3 regions of the Hahella sp. NBU794 genome follow, and region 3 is predicted to be linked to each of the others. Evidence: riboswitches for the same ligand, from Rfam matches in the RefSeq annotation. Region 3 holds a riboswitch; each other region holds the start of a gene.
The links. A riboswitch is a leader RNA that binds a small molecule or an ion and turns the genes downstream of it on or off. The one in region 3 is predicted to bind cobalamin.
Positions count from the first base shown of each region.

Region 1: another riboswitch for cobalamin. It lies ahead of ACQYWX_RS29745 (ABC transporter substrate-binding protein); the one in region 3 lies ahead of ACQYWX_RS03985 (TonB-dependent receptor plug domain-containing protein).
Region 2: another riboswitch for cobalamin. It lies ahead of ACQYWX_RS30125 (ribonucleoside-diphosphate reductase subunit alpha); the one in region 3 lies ahead of ACQYWX_RS03985 (TonB-dependent receptor plug domain-containing protein).

Region 1 is NZ_CP192738.1:6,742,560-6,746,420, forward strand. It holds gene ACQYWX_RS29735 (ABC transporter ATP-binding protein) at 1-107, opposite strand, end outside; gene ACQYWX_RS29740 (FecCD family ABC transporter permease) at 104-1,075, opposite strand; gene ACQYWX_RS29745 (ABC transporter substrate-binding protein) at 1,065-1,946, opposite strand; cobalamin riboswitch at 2,025-2,300, opposite strand; gene ACQYWX_RS29750 (hypothetical protein) at 2,407-3,012, shown strand; gene ACQYWX_RS29755 (PLP-dependent aminotransferase family protein) at 3,019-3,861, opposite strand, start outside.
Region 2 is NZ_CP192738.1:6,835,067-6,838,927, reverse strand. It holds gene ACQYWX_RS30140 (hypothetical protein) at 1-904, opposite strand, end outside; gene ACQYWX_RS30135 (pilin) at 908-1,879, opposite strand; gene ACQYWX_RS30130 (hypothetical protein) at 2,125-2,424, shown strand; cobalamin riboswitch at 2,503-2,724, shown strand; gene ACQYWX_RS30125 (ribonucleoside-diphosphate reductase subunit alpha) at 2,850-3,861, shown strand, end outside.
Region 3 is NZ_CP192738.1:880,810-884,670, reverse strand. It holds gene ACQYWX_RS03990 (hypothetical protein) at 1-941, opposite strand, end outside; gene ACQYWX_RS03985 (TonB-dependent receptor plug domain-containing protein) at 973-2,919, opposite strand; cobalamin riboswitch at 3,031-3,227, opposite strand; gene ACQYWX_RS03980 (DUF3012 domain-containing protein) at 3,372-3,560, opposite strand; gene ACQYWX_RS03975 (phospholipase D-like domain-containing protein) at 3,836-3,861, shown strand, end outside.

The sequences.
Region 1 (3,861 bases), 1.1 Mb from region 3:
GCCGTCAGTTGACCGGATGGAAGACGAAAACTGACATCGGATAGAACCGGAGCGCCGGGATAACCCACCTGCAATCCGCTTAGCTCCAGGCTCAGCGCGTCGCTCATACCAACGCCTCCGCTTTACGCAGGTGGCGCAGCAGCCACAGGAAAAACGGCCCGCCCAACAGCGCCGTAATGACGCCGACTCGCAACTCCGGTCCCGGCGGCAGACAGCGCACGGCGATATCGGTCAGCAACATCAGGCTCCCGCCCGCCAAGGCGCTGGGAAGCAGTAATCGACCGGGCCGCCACTCGGTAAACGGCCGCAGCATGTGAGGCACCACCAGCCCCACGAAACCAATGACGCCGCTCACCGCTACACTGGCGCCGACCGCCAACGCCACGCCCAGGCCCGCCACCCATTGCACTTTCTGCAGACGCACGCCCATGGAGCGGGCGGTGTTTTCCCCCAGTGACAGGACATCCAGGGAACGCGACACGCTGAATAGCAACGCCATCCCCAGCAGCGCAGGCGGCGCCGCCAAATAAAAGTGCTGCAGGGTGCGATGTTCGAATGACCCCATCAGCCAGAACAGAATGTCCTGCACCGCGAAAGGATTCGGAGCCATATTTAACGCCAGCGCCGTCAACGCTGAACTGAACGAATTAATCGCGGCTCCGGCGAGGATGATCATCACGATGCCTGCTTCCGATCCTACGATCATTACCAGCGCCAGCAGCCCCAGCATGGCGCCGATAATGCCCGCCACGGGCGTAAACAGGCCGCTGGCGGAAAAGCCGAAGTAGATGGCGCACACCGAACTCAGCGCCGCCGTGGAGGACACCCCCAGTACGCCAGCGTCCGCCAGCGGATTGCGCAACAGTCCCTGCAACACGGCGCCGGATAGCGCCAGTACGGTTCCGCATAACAGCGCCAATAGTGTCCGCGGCAGACGGATTTCCCATAGAATCAATTGGGTTTCCAGATCCCACCCCGGCCAGCTCACCCCGGTCACCCGGCCGGTGCACAGAGACAAACCGATCAAAAAGGCGAGCGACAGGCTCAGAATCAGGAGCAAACGGTTATAAGTCATCCGCAGTCTCCGACCCTGACGCTTTACGCTCTTGCGCCAATATGTGATCCGCTACCTTTTGGGCCGCCAGCGTCATGGCAGGCGTTCCGCAGGAGAGCCAGTCGGCCGGGATATACAGGGGCTCGAAACGGGAAGGACGGCGCTTCAATAAAGGGTGTTCCACCCAATTCGTCGCCAACGCTTCGCTGTCATAGCTGTTGCTGACCATCAGCAACAAATCCGGCCGCCAGCGCACCAGCGTCTCCAGATCCACTTGCCCCCAGCCCTGCACGCCCTGTTCGCTCGCCACGTTAATCACGCCGATGGCGTTCAGAAAGGCGTCCTGGAAATTGCCCTCGCCAGCGATCCAGCCATTGGCGTTCAGAATCAGCGCTCTGACTTGTTTATCCGCGATCTTCCCGTGAACCTGAGCGAAATAGGCTCTCAGCCCACTAACGATACTGGCCGCCTGCTCAGGTTTGCGCACCGCTTCACCCATCAGGCTCCAGCTTGACGCCAAATCATCGAGAGATTGCGGCAACGGAATCTCCACCCAACGCATATTGAACTTCCGCACCAGCGGCTTAAGCGAGGAAGCGCCATACTGGCCCGCCATCACGATATCCGGCCGAAGCTCCAGCACTTGCTCGATAAAACCAAAGTTGGCGGGAATGTCGCGCAAGGTCGGTGCAATTTCCAGCTCAGAGGGCTGATGGCTGAGCCAGGTGACTGACACCAGATTTTCCGGGGCGAGATACCCCATCATTTGGTCAACGCACTGATTGACCGACATGACCGTGGGCTCAGCGGCGCGCGCATCGCCCCCGTTGACGGAAAGTGTGAAAGTAAGCGCTGATAGCACTCCCAGGGCCCGAAAAGCCTTAACCAACATGCAGATGCCGCCTTGAATCGATGCGAGGTGCGAATCCGGCGTAAATTCCCCGTTTACGGTCGGATAAAACAGGCTCCGAATGGGAGTCGAACAATGGCAGGTCTCCTGGCTTGCGTTTCGTAGTCCTGTCCCGCCTTCCCGAACATGGAGACAATCTCCACCCAGTGGCCTTTGATAACGTCGCGATAAGGAGGGGCGGCGTTATCCGGGACGAACTCTTCGCTCACAGTTGCGGGGACAGCTCCGGCTGATCGGACGCGCATAAAGTCGCGCCCACCGGATTCCCATTTAATCCTGCTCTCATCGAAAATGATCGAACTTTGAGCAACTGGAACCATTGCGGCCCACATTATCGTGAATTGATCATTTTAAGTCCAGAAAGCCGCTGAGGGGCGCTGGACCTGCCTGCAAGATTGTGTCAGTTTTACGCTCCCGTAATTACTGACAAGAATAAGACTGTATGACCGACGCGCCCTTGTCCCGCCATGGACTCATTCTGAAACGTCTGCTGTTCCTCGTGTTCATGTATGCCGGACTGGCCTATGGCTTGAGCCTGTTGGAATATACCGTCTTCAATCTGACCGGCTGGTCGCCGGTGAGCATCGAACGCAGTGTCGAACTGCACAGCCGGGAAGAGGTGAAAAAAGAATTCGACCTTTGCGGCGGCCCGCTATTCGCCGCCAACGCCGTGGTCAGCGCCCAGGAAGGCGATCGTCTGCTCGCCCGCTGTGGACGCTTCTGGCCTTTCTATCGTTACACCATTGAAGCCACCGCCCACCCATTGCTGCCGGGCTCTTTTATCCTGTATCCGGACGAAGCGCCGGCGGCCGCTACGGCGCGAGAGAATTTCATCATCAATATGCAGGTGATCAACGGCGGCTTCGCCCTGGTAGCGCTGTTTGTGATTGGTTTGAGCTGTTTCGCAGGTTATCGCTTTCTTTTCAAGAAGGACGAAGAAGCCGGCTACAAGACCGCTTTTCACGGCTTTATCAGCAGCTTTCTGATGCTCGCCTGTTATAGCGGCGTCATGTTCTTCATTGATCCCACGTTCAGCTTCGGCTGGTAATCCCGCTTAGCCTGCGCGCAACCAGACGCCCAACTGGCGGATCGCGTCTTCCGCCTCCGCCGTCCAGGGCGCCGCGCAATTGAGCCGCAGGCAATGTCTGTACTTGTCGCCATCGCCGCTGAACAGAGTTCCCGGCGCAATGCTCACGCCAGCGGCCAGCGCCTTGCGATACAACGCGACCGTATCGCAGTCCTCCTCCAGCTCCACCCATAACACAAACCCTCCCGCTGGCTGCGATACTCGCACTCCAGTAGGAAAATGCCGCAGCACCGCCGTCGTCATACGCTCCACATGCACAGCGAACTCATGGCGCATACGTCGCAGATGGCGGTCGAAATCCGCCTGCGCCAGATAATGCGCCACCGCCATCTGCGGCAAGCTTGGGCAGGCCAGGGTGCTGGCGAATTTCAGGTAACCGACCCGCGTCCGCCAGCGCCCCGGCGCCATCCATCCCACCCGCAAACCGGGGGCGATTGATTTGGAAAACGACGAGCAATACAGCACGCCGCCGGCGCGATCATAACTCTTCGCCGCTCGCGGCCGCAGGCCGGAAAAGCCCAACTCGCCGTATATGTCATTTTCGATCAAGGGCACGCCCCGGATTTCCAGTAAGCGCACCAGTTGCTCCTTGCGCTCATCCGGCATCAGGCACCCCAGAGGGTTGCTAAAGTTGGGCATCGCCACGCAGGCTTTGACCGGCCATTGCTCCAACGCCAGTTGCAGCGCCTCCAGGCTGAGTCCGCTTTTCGGGTCGGCGGGAATTTCCAGCGCCTTTAATCCCAAGGCATCAATGACTTGCAGCAATCCAAAGTACGTTGGCGACTCCACCGCCACCACATCTCCCGGCTG
Region 2 (3,861 bases), 1.0 Mb from region 3:
TGCTGACGCCTGCGACGAATTTGGTTTTGAAGGACGTCAGCGCCGCGGCGTACGCGACGTTGAGTCGCTCGAACTGATACGCCAACTCCTGCTCCAGCGCGTCAGTTTTCAGGGCGATCATCAGGTCCAGGTATTCCGGTTGTGAGAGTGTTTCTTCCAGGCTGGCGCTGGAACAGAGCTGCAGCGCTTCACGTAAGGACGTTTCCGCATCCAGACCGGAGCGGTTAAGCAGATAGGCGTTGGCGAGCCAGAGATAACGTAGATGGGCTTTGGCGATGGAGGACAAGCCTGGGAGGCGTTGTATGAAATCCGGCATGGGCCTCAATCGTCGAATACAGCCAACTGTCTTGAATCCAATCCAAAATAACGGAATCAAACCGATCAATGCGAAGATCCAGACCGACTGAAACGCCTCCAGGCCGGATATCAGCGCCAGCGTAAATGCTGGCAGCTCCATGTCCATTTCACGATAGAACGACTGAAATCCAGGCAACACCTTGATGAGCAGGACGCTGAAAACAAAGATAGCGATCATTAACAGGGCGAATACGTAGCCAAGCAGACTTTGCAGTCCGTCCCAAACGCCTCGCCAAGAGACTTCCATGGCGTGAGAGTGAGTGATATAGCGTTCCAGAAAACCGGGTAGCGAGCCGCCTTTGGCGCGCACAATGGCGGCGAGGCGACTTATGTCATAGAAGGGGCTGTCCTGGTAAGGCGTCGCATGTAAGCTGACGTCGCCCTGCAATACTTTCTTCAGTTGTTCAATCTGAGGCTGTGCGTGAGCTGGCAGGAGAGGCTCCAGCCTGGCCAGCGCCTGTTCCAGAGAAAGCCCTTGTTGGACCTGATGGTTCAAATGTCGCAACAGTTGGCTCAGATTTGAGTTTGGCGAAGAAATAAGGATCACGGTTTAACCTCTACAGATATAAGGGAGTTGCTCCGGAGGCAGCGAGCTTTTGTCGTCGCCGTAGATTTTGCGTGGACCCGAGTGCGCTGACGCGCATGACCATCCCAGGGTGCGCAATGCGCCATCGGGATTGCTGACGACCGGTCGAAAGCTGATGGTCCTTGGCGCTTCTCCCGCGCGAGGGGAAAGGGTGAAGTGCAAGGCGCCGCTTGAATCGAGCTCCGTTGATTGGAAATAGATCGCCTCGACGTTACTCAGCGCATGTAGTTCTTCTCGCTCCGGCCAGACCCCGGAGAAGGCGTATTTTTCCGCCATGTCTACTCTGACTCCCTCCAATAAGCCAAAGGCTTCGGTCAGGCGAGCTTTAATCGTAGCGTGACGCCCGGCGTCTAGTGCGAAAGTTAAAGCGATGCAAATCACGGCGATACAGGTGAGGATCTCCAACCAACGAAAGCTACCGACAGTCTGAAAAGACGGTTTAAAAACGAGGGAAGCGCCATTTGGTTGCTGTGGTGAGCCGACACTGAGCGCAGAGACGTCGGCGCTCGACTGGGCTGGAACAGCTATGAACTGCTGATTGATCCACCGCGCCCGCCAATTCAAATAGGTCAGGAAGAAGAAGGAAGGCAGGATAAATAAAGGATTCAATGCTTGTGCGAGCGTAGCGGCGGTTATCGCTACCGCAAGATATAACGCGCTGGTCCATGGACCAAGCAAAGGATCAGAGCGGCCCGACAAGGAGGAACTGCGCGCAAGATTACTAACCAGAGAAGGAATAAAAAAATAAAAGAACAGCCCGCGCAGCGGCGGCCAGATAGGATCTCCCGATATAAGCCGATACTTGCGCCAATTCATGTAATGCCAGAATAGTTCGTACACGCCCAGCGTTAACACGTACAAAAGACAGTGCAACCACATCGGCGGCGCAAAATAGGGCGTCAGTTTTTCTTTGAAAAAGCGGCGACGTTCAGGCAAAGCCAGTCCTTAATACGAAGTAGAAAATTACTAGCAGTTTAGCTGATTTGCATCCTGAACTACTTTTGATTCAGGTAATTACCCGCTTATTTTTTGGGGTGACAATGAGGTTGGGCAAACTTCGGCTGCTCGACCGCCATGAAAATCGTGGATGTGTGAACTTCGCCGTTAGGGATGTCAGTGTGGCTTAGCTGTATTGACTGCGTCGGTTTACTGTTTAGAATGGCCGCCTTTTAGGAATTCTCATGGATTTGAATCTAATCATTGGCGTTTTGATCCAGAGCGCTTGCCTGTTCGCTGCCGCTAAGCTGCTGAAAGTCTCGCTTGGATTGATAGAAGCGTTTTTGGTTGTGCTCGTCGCCACCCTGATTTTGGGCTTTGTTCAAGGGCTGCCCGGTTTTCTTGCTGCGCTTGGGTTCTATCTGATTGCGTTGAAAGTGATTACTAAAGCGGATGCGTATGCAGAAATTTTTATTCTTACCATCATCGGCATAGGCGTCCAAGCGCTTTTGAAAAAGTTCTTAATCGCCGCCATTCTCGCTTGATTTTTCTGAATATCCGCGTCGCTTTGTCATTTCGCTTAGCCTCTACATCTAGTATTTACTTTTAATAGTCAAAACAATATATTGTGCCTCAGCTATGGTTCACGCCTGTTCAAAGGTTGTGCTAAGAGGGAATCCGGTGAGAGTCCGGTACTGACGCGCAGCGGTGTGGGGGAACGAAAGCGACGCGGGTGGAAACGCCCACGCACTGTCCTGAAAGAGGATGGGAAGCGGTCGCCGTAGGTTCGCAAAAACGTGTAAACGCCCCCGAGTCCGAAGACCTGCCATGCTGAAGTTATTCATGCCTTCGCGACTCAGGGTAATGATAAAGCGCCGCTAAACGCGAGGCGATTTTCGGCCTGTCTGCGCGTCGCTTTATGTCCCTAATCGTGAAGGTTCGGCCAGAACACGCGATAGAGGACAATTCCATGACCGGTAGTTTTTCGTCCCCCAGCGAGGCGCGCGCCTCCAGCTCCCCATCTGTTTCATCCGAGTCACACACTCATAACGCCCTGCTGCAGGTGATCAAACGCACCGGTCAGGCTGCGCCGTTTGACGACCGCAAAATCGCTATGGCGGTGACCAAGGCGTTTTTGGCGGTGGAAGGACATTCCGCGTCCGGCTCGCCCCGTGTGCGGGATTCCGTAGAAAAACTGGTTAAAGATATCGTGGCGCGTCTGCGTCGCCGCAGCCCCGAAGGCGGTTCGGTGCATATCGAAGAAATTCAGGATCTGGTGGAATTGGGCCTGATGCGCGGCGGCTTTCATAAAGTGGCTCGCGCCTATGTGTTGTATCGTGAAGAACATGCCCGTCAGCGTGCGCCGGCGCCAAGCGAGCAGGCGGGGGAGACGCATCCTGATATCAATGTGAAATTCGCCGACGGCACGGAAGCGCCGCTGAATATGGGGCGTTTGCGCACAGTGATCGGCGATGCATGCGCGGATCTGGACGGCGTCAGCGAGGAAAAAGTCCTGCAAGGAGCGTTGAAAAACCTGTACAACGGCGTCAAACACAAAGACGTCAATGCCGCGCTGGTCATGGCGGCGCGTCCGCTGATCGAAGAAGAGCCCAACTATTCCTATGTGTGCGCCCGTTTGTTATTGGACGGTTTGCGTGAAGAGTCGCTGAGCTATCTCAATATCGCAGCGTCCGCCACGGAAACTGAAATGGCGGAACTGTATCCGACTGCGTTCCGCGCCATTATCGAACGCTGCGTGGAACATGAACTGCTGTCGCCAAGTCTGCTCGAATTCGATCTGGAACGACTGGGCGCTGCGCTGAAGCCTGAGCTTGACCGCCAATTCACCTACCTGGGATTACAGACCCTTTACGATCGTTACTTCATCCACTGGCGCGAGACCCGCCTGGAATTGCCGCAGGCTTTTTTCATGCGCGTCGCCATGGGATTGTCGGTGCAGGAAGATGATCCCAACGCCCGCG
Region 3 (3,861 bases):
TCTTTATAACCGGTAGAACCTTTAAAATAACCGACTGTGTTTGATACTATCGCCATATCTGTAATAACTCCGTATGGATGATCAGTACCTAGGTCGTCATCAATTACCTGAGTGTGGGTAAAGTTGGTGGTATTGATTTTTTCAATTCCCCCAGTGTAGTCAGGCGGGGTTGAAGATGTTGCATACCTGCCAGAACCGACAACATACACAAAGCCATTCATCGTCACCAATTTGTGCGGGTTTTTGATACCTAGCTTAATCCCGTATTGAGCATCATCAGTAAATGTATTCACTTCTTTATCTGTAGTCGTATTTATGACGGCTATGTATGCATCATCAGGAGTGAATGTAGAGTCCATGCGCTGCATGGCCACATAGAGGCGCCCATTCACGATAACCCCAGCCGACATTTCTGGCACACCATCGTCATCGTAGTGACTCAAGTCTATTTCTTTAATTTTGAATTCTTCAGGATCGCTCGGATTAACCACCCAAATTGAAGAGGCGCCATAACGAAGTACATACGCCTTCGTTTCACTAACAAATAAGATATCGTATGGGTTACTTAAAGACTTACCAGAATCATTAGTTGATACTTGCCACTCGGGAACGCCCCCCGGACGATCAAAACTGTATTTAGTAATATTGTCTTGGCCAAACTTACCCAAGCGATAAAAGTAATCCCCCCAAGCAGCAACGGCAATATCAGACTTGTCTGAGCCAGCGTAACCTTCCTCAACATCATAAGGCGAGACGGCTGAAGCAATAGATATTTCACTTGAGTCGAACTTTGTAGAAATGTTAGCGATTACAGCAAGAGTCTCTGAGTTTGGAGTCGTGCCCGCAGTGCCCTCAACCCCACCACCTCCACATCCATTTAGTAATAAGACCAGCGCTTGAGATAGACCAATCCATCCTAATATTTTGTAGCTTCTTGGCATGACTGAACCCTCTTTTATTAAAAGTAAGCCATTAAAATAAATGCATTAAAGAAACAAAAAAGTGACGTCCAGGAGAAGGGAAACCGTTGAAGGCTTCAACGACCTCATCAGTCACATTGTTTGCGCTAACTTCAACTGTTGTCTCGCCGTCGGACCAGCGGCCCACCACATCGACAATGTTTTGATCTTCCACTTCCGTTTCCTGAGCGCTGTCGTAATACGCCCCGGATTCATGGCGGTACTCGACGGAGGTAGTGATGCGACCGATACTCCAGGCGGCGGATAAAAAGTGGGAATAGGTGTAAGCGCCCGCCAGTTGCTTGCCGTGCAGGTCACGGGCGTCTGACAGGTTTTCTGTGTCCTGGGCGGTGCTTCTGGCGATAAACGTCCAGGCGGGAACAGGTCGATACATGGCGTCCACTTCCACTCCGCTAACCCTTGCTTTGCCAACATTCTCAAAGCGGCCGACTCCCCTTGAGTCATAAGAGGGGACGATAGCATCTTTTAAATCCCGATAGAAATAGGCCGCAGATACACTAAAACTATCTACGCCCACTTCAAATCCGATGTCACCGTTCAACGCTGTTTCCGGTTGCAAGTCACTATTACCAATGAAGAATCCTCTATCGCCGAACTTCTCCGCTAACTGAGGGAACCTCACATCCCGGGATGCATTGGTCTTGAGCGACAGCCAATCTGTCAGGCGGTAACGAACGCCCGCCTGCAATGAATGATACTGAGCGGAATCGGAGGCCACCGCCGTGCGCCCGCTCATAGATGCAGCGGGCGTCTCATCTTCAAGAAAGTATTGGCGCGCGCTCAGCCGCACCAACCAGATATCTTCCGCATCAGCCCATTCGTCTTGCACACCCAGCAAGTAGGTAAAACGCTCAAACTCCTGCTTTTGGCTGCGTCCGGTCAGGTCCTCTTCCTGATAAGTTTCACGGCGCGCCTCCAACATAGCGGAGAGCAGATGCAGACCGATTGAATAGGAGCCATATAACTCTGCGCCGACCACATCTGTGTCAGCGCGCGTTTTCTGTACGCCCAGGCCGATTCGGCTTTGACTGTCGTCATAACGCTCTTCTTGTGTGGACCAGAAAATGCGCCCCGAATAATTTTCCTGTGTATTTCGGGCAAAGCTCAGTTTGCTCTGCAGACGAGTGAAGTCCGTATCCAGACTGGTTCGCGTGCTCTCCAGGTTGGCGATATCAGGTAAGTGCTGATCTTTATTGAAATGTTGCGCCATCAGTTGCAAGTCCGTGCGATCCGACAGGCTGCGCTCCGCCGTCAGCATGCCGTTGAACTGACTGAAATCCGCATTGCGACGACGTTCCACACGGTCATCGTAGGGGTTAAATTCGGTCTGGTTGTTGTTCAGCATCTCGAAGTCGTTATCACTGCCGAGATAATCAAGGGACGCCAGGTAGTTGGTTTCGCCAACGCTATCGGCGAATGTAAGCGCCCCCTTGCGGCTATTGAATGAGCCATACCCAAGACTTAATTGCCTGAGGGGTTTGCTGAAGCGAAGGGACTTGATGTTAATAGCGCCGCCAACGCCAGAGTAACCCAACTGAATTGGCGTCGCGCCCTTATAAATTTCAATCTGCTCAATGCCGTTCAGCAATATCTGGCTCAAGTCCACCGAGCCGCCAGTCGCGTCGTTTAACAATACGCCATCAAGATAAACGTTCACCTGCTTACTGGTGGAGCCACGCAGATAAACGGCGGAGTATGACCCCAGTCCGCCGCTCTGGCGTACTTGAACGCCGGTTTCATTCTTCAGCACGTCTGCGACGGTTGCGACTTTCGAGTCAAATTGCTCGCGCTTGATCACCTTCACGAAGCCAGTTTGATACTCAGCGTCAATCTCATCCGCAGATGGAGCCTTGGCTTCGACGACAACAGGCTCCAACTCTTCCGCGCGAACGCCGGTCAGTTGTGAGCCAACTAAAAGCAAAAAGGTTACAAGCCTCATAATGTTCCGAAAGAATAGCGCCAGTGAATGCAATTGTTGCGCAGCGGATACAAGCAAAGAGGGAAAGGAGTCGAGTCAGACGAGTCCCGGCAAAGCCCTCCGCTATGCCACGCGATAAGCAGGCGTCAGGCCGGTCTCCGGGCTCATGAGTGGCGTAACCGGCGACAACGTCTTCCCGCGAATCCGCAGTGACAGGGGGTTGTCGTTTAACTCATTTACCGTTGCGGGGGCAGCGTCGGGCTTAAACCGACTTCCCGTTTCATCCCTTGAACGAATGTTCTCAGGACACCTGATGCAATGGGGGCGTAAGCTAAATGGCCGCCCCGGCAAAGTCAAGGCGCACAAAGCGCCTCACGAAAACAACAGGCTCGAAGATGACGACAACCTGTTGATAACTATCAAAATGTAAAACTGGTCCACTTATCCCAAAGTTTAGGCTTGGGGCTGTTCGCTTAGCTGTCAGAGCGGAACAGACAGTGTTTGGCGTAATCCGTCGCCTCATTGGCCGTCCAGTCGCCCTTCGGCTTGGTCGCCATATCCTCACACCAATCCTTGCTCCCCACCTCTGGAGAACAACCGGCCAAAGCGCCCAGACTCAACCCCACCACCAATAGCCAAGAAGATACGCGTTTAATCGCCATAGGAAATCCTGAATAACAAGTCATCAATTCATATTTAGCGAGCAAGTATACAAGGGAGAGCGCTCATGTTTGGAGACTTTAGGCGATAAATTTCAGCACCAGCTTCCGATACGACAGAAAAAGTTTCTATCGAGTTATCTCAACCTGCGCGCCATCCGAGCAGGCTGGATATCTAAAGGCATTTCATGCAAGCTTTTTTAGTTATAGATAGAACAAAGCAAACACCTATAGCGCTGACTGTGCGCTTGTATTTTTAGCAATAAGGCGTTTTCCCCATGCAACTGGATCAACTGACTTTTTT